Regions from separate parts of the Clostridium sp. DL1XJH146 genome, predicted to be linked through region 1. Evidence: riboswitches for the same ligand, from Rfam matches in the RefSeq annotation. Region 1 holds a riboswitch; the other holds the start of a gene.
The links. Region 1 has a riboswitch for thiamine pyrophosphate ahead of thiC (phosphomethylpyrimidine synthase ThiC). Riboswitches for the same ligand answer to the same signal wherever they lie in the genome.
Positions count from the first base shown of each region.

Region 2: it holds a riboswitch for thiamine pyrophosphate, as region 1 does, so the genes downstream of both, ACVHXK_RS11625 (MTH1187 family thiamine-binding protein) here and thiC (phosphomethylpyrimidine synthase ThiC) in region 1, are expected to answer to the same signal.

Region 1 covers NZ_JBTVVN010000002.1:174,457-178,773, forward strand. The annotation lists gene ACVHXK_RS02350 (hypothetical protein) at 30-167, opposite strand; gene thiC (phosphomethylpyrimidine synthase ThiC) at 525-1,832, opposite strand; TPP riboswitch at 1,932-2,043, opposite strand; gene ACVHXK_RS02360 (DUF2812 domain-containing protein) at 2,144-3,343, opposite strand; gene ACVHXK_RS02365 (PadR family transcriptional regulator) at 3,336-3,668, opposite strand; gene ACVHXK_RS02370 (hypothetical protein) at 3,873-4,073, shown strand; tRNA gene ACVHXK_RS02375 (tRNA-Arg) at 4,173-4,249, opposite strand.
Region 2 covers NZ_JBTVVN010000022.1:28,073-44,580, forward strand. The annotation lists gene ACVHXK_RS11570 (glutathionylspermidine synthase family protein) at 1-379, opposite strand, end outside; gene ACVHXK_RS11575 (glutamate--cysteine ligase) at 480-1,805, opposite strand; gene ACVHXK_RS11580 (hypothetical protein) at 2,055-2,390, opposite strand; gene ACVHXK_RS11585 (type I glutamate--ammonia ligase) at 2,635-4,539, opposite strand; gene murI (glutamate racemase) at 5,086-5,856, shown strand; gene ACVHXK_RS11595 (DUF503 domain-containing protein) at 6,217-6,498, shown strand; gene ACVHXK_RS11600 (peptidylprolyl isomerase) at 6,928-7,443, shown strand; gene ACVHXK_RS11605 (S24 family peptidase) at 7,652-8,338, shown strand; gene ACVHXK_RS11610 (ABC transporter ATP-binding protein) at 8,428-9,177, opposite strand; gene ACVHXK_RS11615 (ABC transporter substrate-binding protein) at 9,155-10,207, opposite strand; gene ACVHXK_RS11620 (ABC transporter permease) at 10,439-11,206, opposite strand; gene ACVHXK_RS11625 (MTH1187 family thiamine-binding protein) at 11,181-11,468, opposite strand; TPP riboswitch at 11,597-11,704, opposite strand; gene ACVHXK_RS11630 (sensor domain-containing diguanylate cyclase) at 11,908-13,281, shown strand; gene mmsB (multiple monosaccharide ABC transporter permease) at 13,372-14,547, opposite strand; gene mmsA (multiple monosaccharide ABC transporter ATP-binding protein) at 14,562-16,109, opposite strand; gene chvE (multiple monosaccharide ABC transporter substrate-binding protein) at 16,207-16,508, opposite strand, start outside.

The sequences.
Region 1 (4,317 bases):
TATTATTTTCGTCAAATTAAATACTTAATCTAATTATACTTCTTTAATTTCAATAGATTTGGTTTATCTAATTTCTCATTGTCTTTTTTATATACTTTCTTTGCTCTTAGCAAAACAAAAATCATATTAAAAGACACTATACTTAAAATCACTATTATAAATCTCATTATTTCCTCCTTAGTAAAGCAAAGTACCACCCTAGTAAAACAATAAAAATTTTATTATACTTATTATTAGCATTTTTATGAGTATCTAGTCATTGTTTTACTAATATTTAATAAAGCTTGAAATATTAGTATTCTAGCCATTTGTAACTTTGCTGCATATTCATTCTATATTATTTTAGATAATAAAACAACTAAAATATCAATAGGTAATATCTCCTAAATAACCATTTACGCATCATTTTGATATTTCCGCTATATATATATTTATATTTATACATAAATAAAAAATTAGCATCTCTAATGCTAATTTTTTATTTATGTATACTTTTTTTAATTAATAATAATAAATCAAATATATTATTTTCTAAGAATATTTACATCTTCTCCATTCAATATTTTATTCATGCTTCTTACAGCACACATTTTCCCGCACATTGAACATGTTTTTTCATCTTCAAGTTTTACATCTTTTCTATAACGTTTTGCTTTATCAGGATCAATAGCAAGCTCATACATCTTTTCCCAATCAAGTTGTTGTCTTGCATGACTCATTTCATTATCTACTTTTCGTGCTTTTGGAAGCTTTTTAGCTATATCACCTGCGTGAGCTGCTATTTTAGAAGCTATTATTCCTTCTTTCATATCCTCTACATCTGGTAACCTCAAATGTTCTGCCGGTGTAACGTAACATAAGAAATCAGCTCCATTAGCTGCTGCAATCGCCCCACCTATAGCCCCTGTAATATGATCATATCCTGGTGCTATATCTGTTACTAAAGGTCCAAGCACATAAAAGGGTGCTCCATGACATAATTTCTTTTCAAGTAACATATTAGCCTGAATTTCATCTAACGACATATGCCCAGGTCCTTCTATTATTACTTGTACATTTTTTTCCCAAGCTCTTTTAGTAAGTTCTCCTAAAACTATAAGTTCTTTAATTTGACTAGCATCTGTTGAATCTGCAATTGACCCTGGTCTACACGCGTCTCCAAGAGAAAGAGTAATATCGTATTTCGCACAAATATCTAATAATTCATCGAAATGTTCGTAGAATGGATTCTCTTTCTTATTAAGTTGCATCCAAGCAAACATAAGCGACCCTCCACGAGAGACAATATTCATCAATCTAGGATTTCTAAGAAATGTATCTGCTGTTTCTCTATTTAATCCCGCATGTATAGTTACAAAATCAACACCATCTCTACCATGCTTTTCTACAACATCTAAAAACTCTTCAGCCTTAATATCCTTAAGTTCCTTATCGTAAAATCCTAAAGCATCGTATACAGGAACTGTACCAATCATTGCTTGTGACCTATGTATAAGTTCTTTTCTGAACTTTTCAGTTTTACCATAATTACTTAAATCCATTATAGCTTCTGCTTTCATTTCTATAGCTACTCTAACTTTTTCAAGCTCCATTTCTACATCATTACAATCTTTTGATATACCTAAATTTACATTAATTTTTGTTCTTAGTCCTTCTCCTACTCCTTCTGGACATAAACTTTTATGGTTTTTATTTGCAGGAATTACAACCTTCCCTTTAGCTATTAAGCTAACAAGTTTTTCTATTTCCATATTCTCTTTTTTTGCTACAACCTTCATTTCTTCAGTTATAATATTCTTTTTTGCAGCATCCATTTGTGTTGTGTAATTCATATAAACCCTCCTAGAAATTTTTATTTACTTTTTGCAGGAGATCATAAAAGGTATAAGAACTTCTTCAAATAAAAAAAGATAGTCTTATAGGACCATCTTTAACATTCAAAGTTGCTTCCCTCCGCCGGCATTACCCGGATCAGGTACAATTAGAGTCTAAGAATTTAATTCTTAATCTCAGCTGGACACACCAGCTCCCCTAGCAAAAAATATTCATTTTTCATAATAATAACATATATATGCATATAATTCAATCTGAAAACTTATAAATAATTAGAACTAATGATTATGTTTAACAAATTTACTTTATTCTACTGCTTTTTAACTCGAAAATAATATAATATTGATTTTATTGTAAAAGTGCCAAATTCTATTATTAATATTGATTGTATCAAAGGTGTTAACCAAAACCTCTGTGGTCTTAATGACACATCCCAATTCATATACAATCGTATATAAGATATAATCATCGATATAGAAATCAAAATCATAGGAATATAACATATTGACATCATCATTGCCATTTTTCTAGCTTGTTTTATTCTCTCTTTTTTTGTACTATATAAAACAGGCTTTTCTTCTCCATCATCATATTCTTTTGCCCATAAAGTCCATTTTGTAAGATTAAATGGAGATGTAAAGAACACATTCCACCCAGTTTGTCTATGAATTTCATAATAATCATCATTTGTCCTATTTTGATAGTCAGCTACATAACTAATTTTTCTTATTTCGCCCTTTTCAAAATAAAAACTATTCCCTATTTTATTAATTTCAATAAGATTAAATCCTTGTTTCTCCATATTTTCTAACCATTTTTCCAACTTATCAGGTGAATATTGCCATCCCAATCTTATTTTCCTTATTATCTTACCTTTTTTATCATCTTTTTTTCTTCTTTCTACATCCTTGATTGTTTTAAGAAAACTATGAGATGTAGAAGCATTATTTATGACGTTTTCTGATACTAATTTTTTATTATCTCTTAATAGTTTTATAAATGTAAAAACACAGAAAAACAATACACCTAAAAATATAAACTCACCTATTCTTTCTCCATTAGAAGTATAAACTTCTACATCTTTATCATTAAACAATGGAATAGTATAAAGTCCAAGTACTATATAAGTAGGTAATTGTATCATTGCAAATATAGTTAAAATTGCACCTGTTATATTCATAATAGTTTTATTTCTTTTAAGTATTCCTTCTCTTGAAGAATAAAAAGAAATTTGCCACTCTTCATTTTCATTAACTAGAAAAACCCAGTGTCTGTTAAAGGTAACTTCTTTCCAACAATTATTCTCTAATCTTAAAGATAGACTCTCTCTTTTTTTTGAATAAGCAATCCTATATATACATTTTTTAGGTGTACCTACTTTAAACTTAAAAATCCTCAAGTTAAAATCTACTTTTTCCAAATGGTATCCCCTACTAGACATTTCAGATAACCATTGTTCTGTCTTTTGAATATCATAACTCCAAAACAACCTAAAACAATTTTTATTCATTGAACTTGCCTCCTAATTTAATAGCATTATTATGCAATTCTTCTATTCTCTTTATTTCTAAATCTATAAGTTCTCTGCCTAATTTAGTAGTTTCATAAACTGTTTTTCTTTCTTGATTTGAATAAACCTCTACTATACCATCCTTTTTCATCTTCGTAAGTGTTCCATATATAGTCCCAGAACCCAACACTATTCGGCCTTCTGTTATCTCTTCAACAAAACGAATAATACCATATCCATGCCTAGGCTCGTATAGTGATAACAAAATATAATAGGCTGTTTCACTCATAGGTAAATATTTTTTTATAATCTTATCTCTATTCAACAAGTCACCTCCTATGTCATGTCGTGACATATCATAGCTATACTATATCACGTTGTGACATATAGGTCAACAATTTAATTCATAGATTTCAAATTATATTATTTTTATATACTATAATTTTCCACTTCACAGAAAGCTTTATCCCCTTTATCATTAAAGTGTCATAAAATTGTTTTAATTAATTACCGAGTGGAAGATAATAAAATGTTTGACTTAATAGAGAAAATATATGTAGAAATGCAGTCTGGATTTAGAAAAGTAGATGAAAGAATTAACAAAGTTGATGAAAGACTTGATAAAATTGAAAATACTGTAGTAAAAATCGAAAATGAACACGGTGAAAAGCTGCAAGCTTTATTCGATGGTTATAAGCAAAATACAGATAACTATCAAAAATACAATTAGAAGATCAAAACATGAAGAAGTGATTTTGAGAAGAATAAAATAAATTCTTTTTAATATCTATAAAAAAAGCCTTGCAAATGACTATTTGCAAGGCTTTTTTGGCGCACCCAGAGGGATTTGAACCCCCGACCCCCGGATTCGAAGTCCGTAACTCTATCCAGCTGAGCTATGAGTGCTTATTATTCAAATGCACAATGTACAATTTACAATGCACAATTAATGATGATTTTGCTGCGCAAAATCT
Region 2 (16,508 bases), on a different contig from region 1:
AAAATTTAAAGCTACTATCTGGATAGTAAAAAACATCAAATCTAGCCATAGGGAAATTTTTATTATATCCATAATCAAGAAGTATAAGCTCTTCCATTTCCTTAGTAAATCCAAATTTATTTCTGAATTCCTTATCATCACAGTATTTTTCAATTACTTTATTTAATATACCACTTAAATCTTTAGCCAATCCTTTAAAAATTTCAACATCGTCTTTACTTAAAAAATGAGGGTGAGTTAAATACGGAATAGGAACCCCTCCAAAAATTAACCCAGAATTTTTGACCTTTTCTTCTATTTCTATCGCATCTTCCAAAAACAACTCTTTATTATCTTTTACCCAATTTATAAACTCTCTGTTTAATTCATCAAATCTCATATGTTAACACCTCTTTTTTATAGATGCTTCTCTCCTATCGTCGAGAAACTTTAATTAAATAAATTCAACGATTTTCTTACTAAAGGCAAGAAAATCATCCTTAATTGTGACTTGTACATTGTGAATTATCCATTGAAAATCTTCTATTAAGTATTTGTTTTTCTAATGCCTTTTCCATATCACAACCAAGATTTTCTTTAACTTCACTTGAAAGTGTAGTTCTTTTTTTGACGATATCAAAAAGTGGTTGTAAATACCTACCTTCTTCTTCATCTAAACTGTCTTTAGCTATATCTAAAAGTTCTTCTGCTATTTCGTAGATAGGCTTGCCAGCATATCTAGCAAAAATACCACTCTTTATAATTTCTCCTCGTACTTTTTTTAACTCTTTTGCCTTCACTGCGCTTATAATTTTATCTACCTTACTCAACGCTTGATCATTATACATAATGCCCTTTATTAACGAAGCAAATCCAACATTATATGGATACGGAACTGCATCAGGCATTCTTATTTCTATAAATTGTTTTGCCCTTACATCAGGGAAAACCATAGTCAATGCGTGTTCTAGTTTTTTCTTATCATATTTCTCTACATCAAAAATTTCTCTGAATTTCTTATCTCCTGTAAATTCTACTCCATCGCCGTCTAACATTAATATAGGAGGTACATTTAAAATATATTCTGCATATTTCTTATATCCAAAAACCTCATCGTCTATGCTTGTTAATATACCGCTTCTATCATTATCACAATTATTCCATATCAAAGTTCTTACGCAATTTTTATCCCATAGCATCCCTTCAAAAAAAGGTGAATTATCAAGGAGTGCACTAAAAATCGGTGAAAGTCCATTTGCAACCTTAAACTTTCGTACAAAGTCCTCTTCGCTAGTATAATCGATTGAAACTTGTAATGCTGCTGTTCCTTTCATCATATTCAAAGCATACTTTCCCTTATTCTTAAAGTAACTAGACATATATTCATATCTTTTCTTTGGAATAAATGGGATTTCAGAAATTTTAGTCTTGGGTTGATACCCTAGTGAAAGGAGTATTTGATTATTTTCTTCAATGATTGGTATAATATCACTTAGAAACTTTTTATATGCTATATCAATATCTCTTATGTCCTTAAAAGGTCCTACACTTAATTCCAATTGACTTCCTGGTTCTATACTAATTTCACTATATCCTTTTGTTGCACCTAAAATATTATTATTCTCATATTTAGGTTTCCATCCTTTTTGTACTAATGAATTCAATATATATTTTACACCTTTTTCATCATAATAAGACACGAAAGAAAAATCTTCTTTATTTAATACAAAATGTTCAAATTCTATGCCTAATTTTAACTCTTCTTTTTTTTCATTTGAATTAAAATAATCTACAATAACTTTCTTTTGTTTTTCAAAGTCATTCATTTTATCTCCCCTTTCAACCTTAATAATTTTATCTGAAGTTAATTTATAATAACCAATACCTAATATACTTTATACTTAAATAATTATATATTAGATTATACTAATATATACTATTGATATCAATTAATTTTTCAAAAAAATAATTATTTAATAACAATTCTCAAATAACACTAAATTTAAAAGGCTCTTCCAATAATGAAAGAACCTTTTAAATAATTATATTTGTTTCAAAATCTATTCTTTTACTTTCTATAACTTTTCATCACTTTTAATTTTCTGAATTTCTTCTTTAAATTCTTCAATCTTACCATTTGATTCATCAATCTTTACACAAAATTCTGCTATATCACTATCAACTGCAACACCAAATTTATAATTCTCATACAAAGTTTTTCCTATCTCATAATAAATATCCTTGATTTTCTTTTCTTCTGTACTAATTTTTCCATTCAACTTTGTAGTTTCTATTACTTCCCCTGACTTCTGTGAGACCTTTTCTGCACCTTTTTGAGCGGCATCTACTGCTGTACTCGCCATACCTGATGCTGTGCTTTTTATTTTTGACATATTTAATTTAAAAGCCATTTATATCATCTCCTTATTATTACAAACTATACTTATTTTAATAATATTATACTTATAACCATTTTTCAATACCTTATTTCTAAAATTAACCATATTTTAATAATTTATTAGATAAAAGGCTTTGATAGAAAGAGTTTTTGACTTACATAATATTGTTTTATCAATAATGAGAAATAATGGATGACTTTCTCAGCATAAAAAAACAGTTCCATATTTGGAACTGTTTTTGATTTAAATTTTAATTTTAAAAATCTAATATATTTGCTTTATAAGTAGCGTACGCTTCTCTCAATTCATTTATTTTATCATCCAATTCTACTTGCATATCTGATGTTGCTACATAATCATTTTCTTTAGCAGCATCTTTGATTTTATTGAATAAACATTTTGCTTCTGGTGTATCTTTCATTAACTCTAGTCTTAATAAATTTACTTTTTCCCAATTAGAAATATCTACATCATTTGCACATTCTTCACAATGTAATTTTTTAGATGCTCTAACTTCAGCCATATAACTAGGAATTATTCTACCAGTTAATTCTACAACCCATCTTCTTTCAACACCTTCTGTAAATGATGCTAATAACTCTTCTGTGAATACTTCACCAGCTTTTAACATATCCATTTTTTCCGGATAATTTTTAAATCCAAGCAAGTTTTCATATACAGTTGCAGGCGCTGAGCCAAACATTCTAATTCTTTCTTCTTCTGTATAATCTTCAAATACATCTTCTTCACTTCTATAAGCTCTATCCTTAGCAAAGTAAGTTCCAACTTCTACTCCTGCTTCTTTTGAAAGTTCAGCAAGTAAATCTGACTCAGTTTTATTGTTATCAACAGCATACTTCATTCCATCTACAGCTGCCATAAATAAAGCTGCTAATACTAAATATGTGTTTGAATGAGGATTTGGAGCTCTAAGTTCAAATCTAGTAGCCATTGGGTTTCTTTGGTCTCTAACAACACCTATTAATATTGTTCTGTTTCTTGAAGGTATTTCTACTTCATGACCTATAGAAGTTACTATACAAACCGGTGCTTCAAAACCTGGTTTCAATCTTCTTAATGAATCATTAGTTGCTGATACAAAAGGATTGATAACTTCGTAGTTATTTAAAACACCCATTAATGATGCATATCCTATTAATCCTAAGAATTGATCTTTATCAGTAGCAGTAAATAAGTTTATCATTTTTCCATTTTTTAATTTCAAAGAGAAACTAAGATGTGTGTGCTCTCCATTACCAGCTACTCCTTCAATAGGTTTAGCTAAGAAAGTTACATCTAATCCATATCTTCTAAAAGTTTGTCTTACAATAATCCTTGCTTGAAGTTCATTATCTGCAGCTTGAACAGCATCTGCATATTTCCAATCTATCTCTAATTGCTCTAGAATATGAGAAAAATCTCCATCTTCTCCTAGAGTAGATTTAATTCCACCAACTTCTTTGTGTCCCATTTCTGCTTCAAGACCATATTTATCTAATAATAATAATGATTCCTCTAATGCTCTTCTAACAGAACCTTTTGTTCTTGTCCAGTAAGACTCTTGTAATACTTGAGTTGTAGATAATTGTTCAACATGAGCTCTTTCTTTTGGAGTTTTTACCCAGAATTCTAATTCAGTAGCTGCAGTAGCTTCAATTTTTTCAACATCATCAAATGTTAAACCATATGGAGCTAATAGTTCTGGCTTGCTTTTATACATATCAAAAAGAGTACTCTCTACATATTTGATGGCAGATTTTAATATTGATCTAGAGTCTACTGCTTTTCCTTCATGGATTAAAGAACAAGGAATTCTCAATGTTCCTACCGGCTTACCTGTATCTTCACATTCTAACTTATAATCATAATCAACGAACCAATTTACATCTAAGTCAGCAATCATATCAACCTTTGCATTATTTAATGTAGCAATGCCTGGCAAAACAACTGAAGACCCGTCTGTTTGAACTGCTCCTTGCAAAAATTTTTCAATATCTTCTAACATAATACTTATAGGAATTTTTTCATCTGTATCATTTCCTGATAAATCCACCCCTACTATAGAAACAAACTTAATCTCTGGATGAGCTGTAAGAATCTCATAAACTGCGTCAGTTGTGTGCTTTTCTTTTGGTATTGCAAAAATCAAATCTTTAAACATAAATTTTCCTCCTTAAATTTTCATCTTTATATTTTTCCTAATAACACCCTAAAGTAAACATTAATTACCTCTTCGTGTCATTTTAATAACAAATTCCAAAGCCTATTTACTGGATAATTCAATAACTTATACCCATTTCGTTGCTATTTATATATAAATATTATATTGTTTTTATTGATTTGTCAATAATTTTATTTTATTACTATTAATTTGTTATAATTATAGCTGTTAGACATTTTTTAAATTAAATCCTAGTTATGATTTAATCAAAAAAAATATATTTTTTTTAATTTATTAATAAATTTATGTGTATTATTGTAGTAAATTATAAATCAAAATCTACTTATTAACAATAGATTTTTGTTTTTTTTTCTATATTTTCAGAATATTTATTGTTATTATGATAATAATTTCATAATATAGTAGTATTGGATGAATATGTTTTGTATAATTTAATAAGTAGTAATTTAAATATTTATCTATAATACATTTGTGCAATAATTAAAATTAGGAGGTGCAGACTGTTCTTAAAAACGGTCGCTTACGATGAATAATAACCCAATTGGTTTTTTTGATTCTGGCGTTGGAGGCCTTAGTGTTTTAAAGGAAGCAATAAAAATACTTCCTAATGAAGATTTTATTTATTTCGGTGATTCAAAAAATGCACCTTATGGTACAAAATCACTTGAAGAAGTTAAAAAACTAAGTTTTGACGCAGTTAAATATCTTATTAGTAAAAATGTTAAAGCCATTGTAGTTGCCTGTAATACTGCGACTTCTGCATCTATAAATGATTTAAGATTAGAATTCAAGTCAATCCCAATAATTGGTATTGAGCCCGCATTAAAACCAGCTACTAAATTAAATATTAAAGGTCCAATAGTAATCATGGCTACCCCCATGACTTTGTCGGAGAAAAAATTCAAAAATTTATTAAAAAAATATAATAAAAATTCTGAAATAATACCTTTACCATGTGCTAGATTAGTTGAATTCATAGAAGATGGTATAACAGAAGGAAAAGAATTAAACGTATATTTAAAAGAAAAATTAGCCCCACTTAAACAACATAGTATTTCCTCTGTGGTTCTTGGTTGTACGCATTACCCATTTGTTAAAAAGGAAATTAAGAACATAGTAGGTGATAGCATACCACTAATTGATGGTGGCAAAGGTACAGCTAAGCAACTAAAACATAAGTTAACTACACTAGACATATTGAATAATCAAACAGAAAGTGGTAAAATAACTATTTTCAACTCTCTTGAAAATGATAGAATTATAAAAATGAGCTATAATTTACTCTTTGATGTGTAGACTATAGGTATAGTTTATAGTTCACAGTGCACAGTTTATAGTTTATAGTTCACAGGTCACAGGTCACAGGTCACAGTTTTTAGTTCTATTTTTAAGACTTGCTGCTATTAATAAGTATTGTTTATTTAATAGTTATTGTTCATGAATAATTTGCAATATGCAATCGATGTTGATTTTCTTCCCTTTGGTCAGATAATCTTTAATTATTTAATTAATTCAAAAATTTTGCATATCAAAATTCTCTTTAATTAGAAATTGCTAATTGCAAATTAGATAATTGCAATTTATTATAACTAGACCAAATTTTTTAAATATCAACGATATTATAAAACATATCCTAAATACAAAAGAGGTGTTTTTTTGATTATCGGAACAGCAACAATTAAACTTTCAGCTACTTGGGTACACTCTTTAAAAGAAAAAAGAATGATAGTTAAAAGTATTATTAACAAGGTGAAACATAGATTTAACGTATCAATTGCTGAAGTTGATGCTCAAGACTACCATCAAACAATAATTATTGGAATTGCTTGTGTTAGTAATTCCACTAGACACGCAGATAGTGAACTTCAAACAGTTATCTCTTTCATTGAAAATAACTCAGATGCTGTGATGGAAAAAACTGAAATAGAAATACTTTAAGAGCAATGCACAATTTACAATGCACAATGCACAATTAATGATGATTTTCTTCCCTTCGGTCAGAAAATCTTTAATTAATAGAAGAAAAACACTAAAGCAAAACACTCATTATTCATTGATAATTTATGTTTTATAATTCAAAATTAATGATTTATCATTAATAAAAATCTTTAAACAAATTAAAGAAATTATTTAGCTCCGCTAAATAATTTCATCCTTAATTGTGCATTGTGCATTGTGCATTGTGCATTATTATTTAATGTGCATTGTGCATTGTGCATTATTATTTAATGTGCATTGTGCATTGTGCATTATTATTTAATGTGCATTAAGTATTAAGTATTAAGTATTAAGTATTAAGTATTAAGTATTAAGTATTAAGTATTAAGTATTAAGTATTAATAATTATAAATAAACGGAGGTAACAAAATGAACCCAATAGTAACTATTAAAATGATTAATGGAGATGTTATTAAAGCAGAGCTTTACCCTGACATAGCTCCTAATACTGTAAACAACTTCATAAGCCTTATTAAACAAGAATATTATAATTCAGTAATATTCCACAGAGTTATTCCTGGCTTTATGATACAAGGTGGAGATCCTGATGGTACTGGTACAGGTGGACCTGGGTATTCAATTAAAGGTGAGTTTACATCTAATGGATTTAAAAATGATTTAAAACACACTAAAGGTGTATTATCAATGGCTAGAACTTCTGCCCCTAATTCAGCTGGAAGTCAATTCTTTATTATGACAGCTGACTCTCCTCACTTAGATAATCAATATGCTTCTTTTGGAAAAGTAATTGAAGGAATCGAAGCTGTAGATGCAATAGTTCAAACAAAAACTGATTTCAGAGATAAACCTTATGAAGACCAAGTAATGATCGAAGTTACTGTAGATACATTTGGAGTGGATTACGAAGAACCAACTAAGCTATAGTTTATAGTTCACAGTGCACAATTCACAGTTAGTAGTTATATAGTTGTATAGTTGTATAGTTGTATAGTTGTATAGTTATATTAATAATATCATTACCCTTGAGAGTAGATATATTGTCAAATAATTTCTTACTTGTAGGTTAATGAGAGTTAAATCAAACCATCAACTTCTAGAAGTGGTGGTACTTCACGAGCTAAGGAGTGTTTGTATGAGTCGACTTGGTGATCAGTTAAGAAAAGCTAGATTAGATTCTAAAATGAGTGAAAAAGCACTGGCAAAAAAAATCGGTGCTTCTGAAAAATTCATTAAAGAAGTAGAGTCTGGTAAAAAAGTTATAAATGAACAAATGATAGATAAAATCTCAAAAATATTAGGTAAAAATCTAAACGATATTTCCCTAGATTTTGAAGATGAAGCACCAACAGATAGAGTACCAGTAAATAGAGCAAAAAAAGTTGAAAGCCCAAATGTAGCCTTAGGGAAAGTTCAAGATGTATGGAATGATGCTTTTAGTTCTGTTCTAAAATCTGTACCTATATATGATTATTCTTTAAATAACATATTAGGGAAAAAGCAATTACCTGTTGAATCTAATAAGATAGAAGGTCATGCTAAAGATAAAGTCCTATATTTAAAGGTACTAGATGATGACATGATTGGTTTTAGGATAAACAAAAACGATATCGCTTTTGGAGTTATTACAAACCAAATTTTCAATAATTCAATTTGTTTAATTCAAAAGGGAAATGAAAGATACATAAGGCAAATTAAAAAATTAAACAATAATCAAATTCTTTTAGTAAGTAATAAAGGAAGTTTACGAACTGAAACTGTAACTGATAAAGAAATACAAGTTTTAGTTAAATTAGAGAGACTAGAAATTAGTTTAATTTAACAAAACTTTAAAGTTATTTTATTTTAATAAAATGATTTTAATTTAAAAGAAAAAGAATTTCCACGAAGGAAATTCTTTTTCTTTTAAGTTTATAAAGCAAGAAGTATTTTTTTCTTAATTTCGTTAAACTCTGGAGTTGTGACAATATCCTTGCTCATTCTATTTGATAGATTTACTTTTATTTCAGCTTTTATTTTTGCTGGTTTATCTGAAAGAATATAAATTCTGTCAGATAAAAAAATTGCTTCTTCTATGTCGTGAGTTATAAAAAGAACTGTAGATTTATACTTTTCAAGCACATCTAATAACCAAAAATGCATCTTAGATCTAGTTATAGCATCTAATGCTCCAAAAGGCTCATCTAGCAGCATCATATCATTTGAGAAAAGATATGTTCTAAGTAAGGCTGCTCTTTGCCTCATACCTCCAGATAATTGACTAGGATAACTCTCTTCAAAACCTTCTAATCCAAAAGTTTCAAAATATCCTACAGCCTCTTCTTTTGCTTGCTTTTTATTTTTCCCTTTTAACACAAGAGGCATAGAAACATTTTCAAGAATATTATTCCAAGGAAGGAGAAGGTCCTTTTGATACATATAACTGACCTTACCAACTTTTCCTGTAAAATTTTCACCATCAATGATTACTTTACCTTCGTCTGCCTTTAGTAATCCTGCAATCATATTAAAAATTGTACTCTTCCCACTTCCACTAGGACCAAGTAAACTTACAAATTCATTATCATTAACATAGAATGATACATCATCTACAATTTTCAAATCACCAAAGCTTTTCTTTAGATTCTTAGCCTCCAGTTTATTTTGCTGGTAAGAATTCATTTGTATAAGCCTCTTCTGCTTTCAAGTCTTTAGGAATTAATTCCTTTTCAACCATAAAAGTTGTATAGTTGTTCCAAACTTCATCCTTCATTTCACCCCATCTTGATGCATCAGCTTGATATTTATCTGCTAACCATTCTTGACTTGCCTTAACTAATTCTGTATCTAATTCAGGAGCATATTTCACAAGAATTTGTCCTGCTTCCTCTGGTTTTTCTATACAATACTCATATCCTTTTGTAGTAGCTCTCATAAACTTCTCTGCTAACTCTGGATTATTTTTTATTATGTCATTATTAGTAATAATAAGTGGTGTATAGTAATCTAATCTACTATCTAATTTTGCTATATCTATATAGTTAAGATCAAAACCTGTTAATTCTGCTTGAACTCCGTCCCAACCATAAAAAATCCATTGGAAATCAGTGCTATTTTTAGTTGAAGTGAAAAAATCTTCTGCCCCTACATCAGCTATTGTAAGTTTATCTATGTTTGCTCCTTCTTCTTCCATTAAAGCTGTTAATACTGCTACCTCTGATGGAGTTCCCCAACCACCATAAATTTTACCTTCAAAATCTTTTGGTGATTTAATATTTTTCTCTTTTGGAGATGCAAAACCGGATGTATTGTGTTGCAGTATAGTTCCTATAGCCTTTATTGGTAATGGATTATCAGCAGTCAAAGCATATGTAACTTCTTCTTGATAAGAAACAGCAAATTGTCCTTGACCTGCAGCAATTAAACTTGCTGCTGTACCTTCTGATGGCTGAATTATTTCAACTTCAAGGCCCTCTTCTTCATAATATCCTAAATCTAATGCTGCATATAATCCTGTGTGGTTCGTATTAGGAACCCAATCCAAAATAACCGTAACCTTTTCTAATTCTTCAGTCTTCTCATCTTCAGCTGTAGTTTCGTTATTAGTTACCTCTTTATTAGTGTTATTCTCTTCAGCATTATTGCCAGCACATCCAGCAAATACTCCCATTACTAATAATAAAGATGTTAAAATTGATACTAATTTTTTCATAATAAACCCCTTTCTTTTTTTGTTCTAATTTAAAGTACTGTTTATTTAAATAGTTTTGTTATCATAAAAATTTCTATTTTTATAATAGTGTGCAATGTGCAGAGTACAATAAATGATCATTTCCTCATTCTTCGTTCATATTTTAATTAAATATTCGATTTTGCGTAGCAAAATCATCCTCAATTGTGCATTGTGCATTGTGCATTGTGCATTGTGCATTGTGCATTGCAATTATATATTCTCTTTCCTACTCCATGGCATAAATAAATACTGCAATAAGTATATTATACCGAATAAAGTCATACTCAATACAACTATAATAATAACTACTGCAAAAACCTTATCTATAGCAAAACTTTTTCTAAGCCTTAACATATAAAGTCCAAGTCCATTATATCCACCTAGCCATTCTCCAATAACCGCTCCCATTATGCTATAGGTTGCAGCTATTCTTAGCCCTGAAAAAAAATTAGTAAGAGACGCTGGGAATTTAACTTTTTTGAAAATCTGTACTTTTGATGCTCCCATTGATTTTAGTAAATTCACCATATCTTTATCAACGGAATCTAGCCCATCCATAAGACTTATTAATATAGGAAAAAAACAAACTAATACAACTACAATAACTTTAGGTAACAATCCAAGCCCAAACCAGATTCCAAAAAGCGGTGCTAATACAATTACTGGTACGGTTTGAGAAATAACTAAAATAGGATATATAATATCTCTAACCGTTTTGAATTGGTCCATAAACACAGCAAGAATTAAAGATAATACTATAGCTATTCCAAAACCAAGCATAGCTTCTCTTAAAGTTATTATTAAATGTATATTTACCTCTGGAAACATGTTTATCAAAGCTTGTATTACATCCGTTGGTGAAGGTAGTGAATACCTTTCAATTACTCCATTATCCACAACAAGCTGCCATATAAAAATTAATAATAATTGAAAGAATAATGATATTGCAATTCTACCTATATTTATACGTTTTTTCATCCATTGTCACACCTTCTGGCTTGTAGTCTATCTTAATCACTGATACAACTCTAGCTGCACCTTCTTCTACACATATCTCATGTGCTCTTTTTACTATTTTCATGAGTTCGTCATAATCGCCTTCCATTGTAGTTTCCATTGCGCCTACTTCATGTTTTACTCCTGTTGATTGTATGTATTCCAACACTTTATCAACTACTGGATAAATCTGTTCCTCTAGAACAACTGGTAATACTTGAAGACTTACGTTTACATTTAACATTTCCAACTCCCCCTTATCAAATTTTATTTTATTCTTTAAATTAATATATTTAACTAAATAAAGTAATCCACCAAACAAAACCCTTTGCCAATTATGACAAAGGGTTGTATATATTTCTAACTACTAATTCTAGAATTATCTACTTTCCCTACGCCAGCATTACCTGGATCAGGTTAAAGGGTCAGAACTAAATGTTCTATCTCAGCCAAAAATATTAGCACCCCATCAATACTATTCTTTTCATTTCACGTTTATAATAACTCTATTAATTGTTTATGTCAACTAAAGAACCTTCATATGAATTAGCAAACAAGATATACTCAGAATGTAGTAACTAGCATATATTATTTACTTTTCAAAATAGCAATGCTATAATTGGGTTATCAAATTTTGTTATTATTTTATCATAATACTAATCATAAGAAATGAGGTTACTAATATGTTTCGTATAACCCGTAAAGTATTTGTTGATTTAGCTATTTGCATGATTGGTTTTGGTATTTTAATAGGTCTGCTATTCCCATTTTTCCTTCTGTTTGCAAAAATTCCTTCTAACATAGTTTTCACACCACAATTTTTTTTGTTATGTATTAGTGCAGGACTAATTGTAGGTACTATAAATATTATCCTAGCTAGATTTATTATAGGCGACCGATTGAAATTACTCACTAATAGAATGAGTAGTATTGAAAAAAGTTTAAAAGAATCAACTTCGATTAACGAAATATTAGATAATAAATTAGATAGCTATTTTGTAGAAATATACTCTGAAGATGAATTAGGAATTACTGCCAAAGCATTTAATAATCTTGTTGAAACTCTATATGTTTCTCTTAAAAGAGAAAAGGATATCAGCAAATATACCGAACTGCTTACAAGTAATTTAGACATAGATACTTTATCAAAAGAGGCTCTTTTGCAACTTATCGCTATGTCTAAAGCGGAATCAGGCGCAATTTTATTAGAATCAAAGTGTACACTGAAATTACTCAATTCTATAGGCATGAATAATACAAAACAAATTCTTACCAATGAATTTTTTTTGAATATATACAAAAAAAATAAACACTTTAATCCACATATTTCTAATATATCTCTAATAAATACTGAACTAGAACAGTTTAACTTAAAAGAATTAATTATTGAACCAATTGAGTATAAGCAAAAACAGATTGGTGCCATTATTTTATTAACCAAAGGTACATTTTCAAAGATATCAAAAGATAGTTTACATCTTTATAGTCAAAACTTAGCCTTAGCATTAAATAATGCATTAATTCATAATAAATATATGCAACTAGCTTCAAAAGATAGTTTGACTAAATCATTTAACCGTGGTTTTGGTATGAAATTACTAACAGAAGAATTTGTTCACGCAAAAAAATCAGAATATCCCCTAATAATTTTAATGTTTGATGTGGATAATTTTAAAAATATTAATGATACATATGGACATTCTGTGGGTGATATAGTACTCTGTGAAATCTCTAAAATAGTCTATTCTGTTTTGAGAGAGGATGATATCTTTTTTAGGTATGGCGGCGAGGAATTCATTGCAGTTTTAAAAAATATATCAATCATAAATTCCTATAAGATAGCTGAACGTATAAGAACACTTATTGAAGAAAAATCCAAAAACTTTTGTAAGAGAAAAATAACTATTAGTATTGGTATTTCTTCTCTCAATGACCATAATATAAACTCTACACAACAACTAATTGTATGTGCTGACAGGGCTCTATACTACGCGAAAAATTCCGGACGAAATAAAGTAGTTATATATAATGAGTCTCTACCAACATTGACCTCCTAAAAAACTTATGCTATTAAATTATATAAAATTCTTTTCTCTAAATAAAAACACTAGAAAAAATTTTTTCTAGTGTTTTTTATTAAAAATAATTCAATTAGCTTTTGATTTAGATTTTGAGTATACATCAAATGCAACTGCTGCTAATAATACAAGTCCCTTTACTATACTTTGCCAGAAAGTACTAACACCCATAATAGACATACCGTTATTTAATATACCCATTATAAGTCCACCAACCATAGCTCCAGCAACAGTTCCTACCCCTCCTGTAGCTGATGCACCCCCAATAAAGCAAGCTGCTATAGCATCTAATTCAAAACCTTGTCCTGCAACCGGTGAGGCTGAATTCAATCTACCGGCAAAAACTATACCTGCAACAGCTGCGAGTAAACCCATATTAGCATAAACCAAGAATAACACTTTTTTAGTTTTTATTCCTGATAATTCAGCTGTTCTAGCATTACCACCTAAAGCATATATATGTCTACCAGCTACTGTTTTATTTGTAATAAACGAATAAATAATTATTAGTATTCCTAAGATTATAACAATATACGGTAAACCCTCAGCACGTGCTAACCATACTGTAAATAAATTAATAACTATAACAAGCACTGAAACTTGTAATATAAAATTTCTTGTTGAAGATACCTTAAATTTATACTTTAACTGATTTTTTCTATTCATATACTTTATTCCAGCAAATATTAGTGAACATATAACTCCAACTACTATCGTTGTTATATGAATTTTGCTATCCGCACCACCTATAAAATCTGGCAGTGTACCTGATGCGACTGTTACATAAAACTGTGGCAAAGCAATAGTCTCTCCATTTAATATTAAATTGTTAATACCTCTAAAGACAAGCATACCTGCCAATGTTACAATAAATGAAGGAATTTTCATATATGCAATCCAATATCCTTGCCACATACCAGCTAGAATACCACATGCTAATGATAATAAAATAGCTATTCCTACAGGCATACTCATTTTAACACTAAACAGAGCTGAAGTTGCACTTACAAAAGCAATAACAGAACCTACTGAAAGGTCTATATTGCCTCCTGTTAAAATACATAAAACCATACCTATCGCTAGAATTAATATATAACTATTTTGCATAATTAATCTTTGAACATTAATAGGTTTTAATAAGGTTCCTTCTGTAAGAAATTGGAACAACGCCATAATAGCTATAAGTGCTACTACCATAGCATATTGTTTTATATTTTGATTTAGTTTGTTCTTACTATTTTCCATACCCACTATCCCCTCTATATAACTTTCTCTTTATTTGTACTTTGAATAATACATTTCATTATACTCTCTTGACTAGCATCTTTAATTGGCATTTCTCCAACAAATTGACCTTCATTCATAATATATACCCGATCACAAATCCCTAGAATTTCGGGCATTTCAGATGATATAACTACAACACTCTTACCATTATTTGCTAATTCATTAATAATCGTATAAATTTCATATTTTGCTCCTACATCTATACCTCTTGTAGGCTCATCTAAAAATAATACATCTGGCTCCGAAAATAACCATTTAGCAATAATAACCTTTTGCTGATTTCCGCCTGATAAATCTCCTGTTTTCTGCAAAATACTAGAAGATTTAATTCTTAATTTTTCTCTATAATCTTCTACTACTTTTATTTCCTTATTCATATTTACTACACCTTTTTTGCTAATACTCCCTAGGTTTGCAAGTGTAATATTTCTCCTAATATCATCCATAAGAACAAGTCCTGCACCTTTTCTATCTTCTGTTAAATATGCTAAACCTTCATTAATCGCGTCACTGACATTATGAAGTTCTATTTCTTTCCCATTTTTTATAATAGTTCCTGTTATTTTCTTTCCATACGCATGTCCAAATACGCTCATGGCAAGTTCTGTTCTACCTGCCCCCATCAAACCTGAAATACCAACAATTTCACCTTTTCTAACATTAAAATTAACATTTTTAATTCTTAATTTATCTTCATCTAACGGATCATAAACATTCCAATTTTTAACTTCAAAGTTTATATCACCAATTTTAGGTTCACGTTTTGGATATCTATCTACTAATTCTCTTCCAACCATACCTTTTATAATTCTATTTTCAGTTATATCATCTTTTTCTTTGTTTAAAGTTTCTATAGTAGCTCCATCACGCAATACAGTAATTTCATCTGCTACTTTTGTAACTTCATTCAATTTATGTGAAATAATAATGCATGTAATTCCTTGTTCTTTATTTAACTCTAATAGTAATTCTAATAAGTTATCAGAATCCTCATCATTCAAAGCAGCTGTAGGCTCATCTAAAATTAACAATTTAACATCTTTTCCTAATGCTTTAGCTATTTCTACTAACTGTTGATGACCCACCCCTATATCTTTAACTAATGCATCATGGCGAATATTAAGACCTACTTTTTTCATGATTTTAATAGCCTTTTCATTAGTCTTATGCCAATCAATTATTCCATTTTTTTGTTGCTCATTTCCTAAAAATATATTTTCAGCCACTGTTAAATATGGACTTAACGCTAATTCCTGATGAATAATGACAATACCCTTTTCTTCACTATTCCCAATATTTTGAAATTTACAAACATTTTCTTCATATACAATATCACCTGTATACTCGCCATAGGGATGTATACCACTGAGCACTTTCATAAGTGTTGATTTCCCAGCACCATTTTCACCTACTAGTGCATGTATTTGTCCCCTTTTAACCTTGAAATTAACATTATCCAATGCTTTTACTCCCGGAAATTCTTTTGTAATATTTCTCATTTCAAGAATATTATTAGACATATCACATACTCCTTCAATTTAAATTATATGCTGTGATAGAAATCTATCACAGCATATACTCTATTTGTATAAAATGTTTAGTAAAAAATGACTTAAATTATTTTATATCATCTTCACTATAATATCCTGAATCTATTAGTATTTCTTTATAATTATCTTTATCAGCAAAAACAGGTTCACACAAATATGATGGAACAACTTTAACACCATTATCATATGTTTCAGTATCATTAACAGGAACTTCTTCGCCATTAACTATTGCTTGTACCATTTCAACAACTTTATCAGCTAAAGTTCTTGTATCTTTAAAAATTGACATTGATTGTTCTCCAGCAATTAACATTTTAACATTTGTTTTATCACAATCTTGTCCAGTCAATACTGGGAATGGTTTATCAG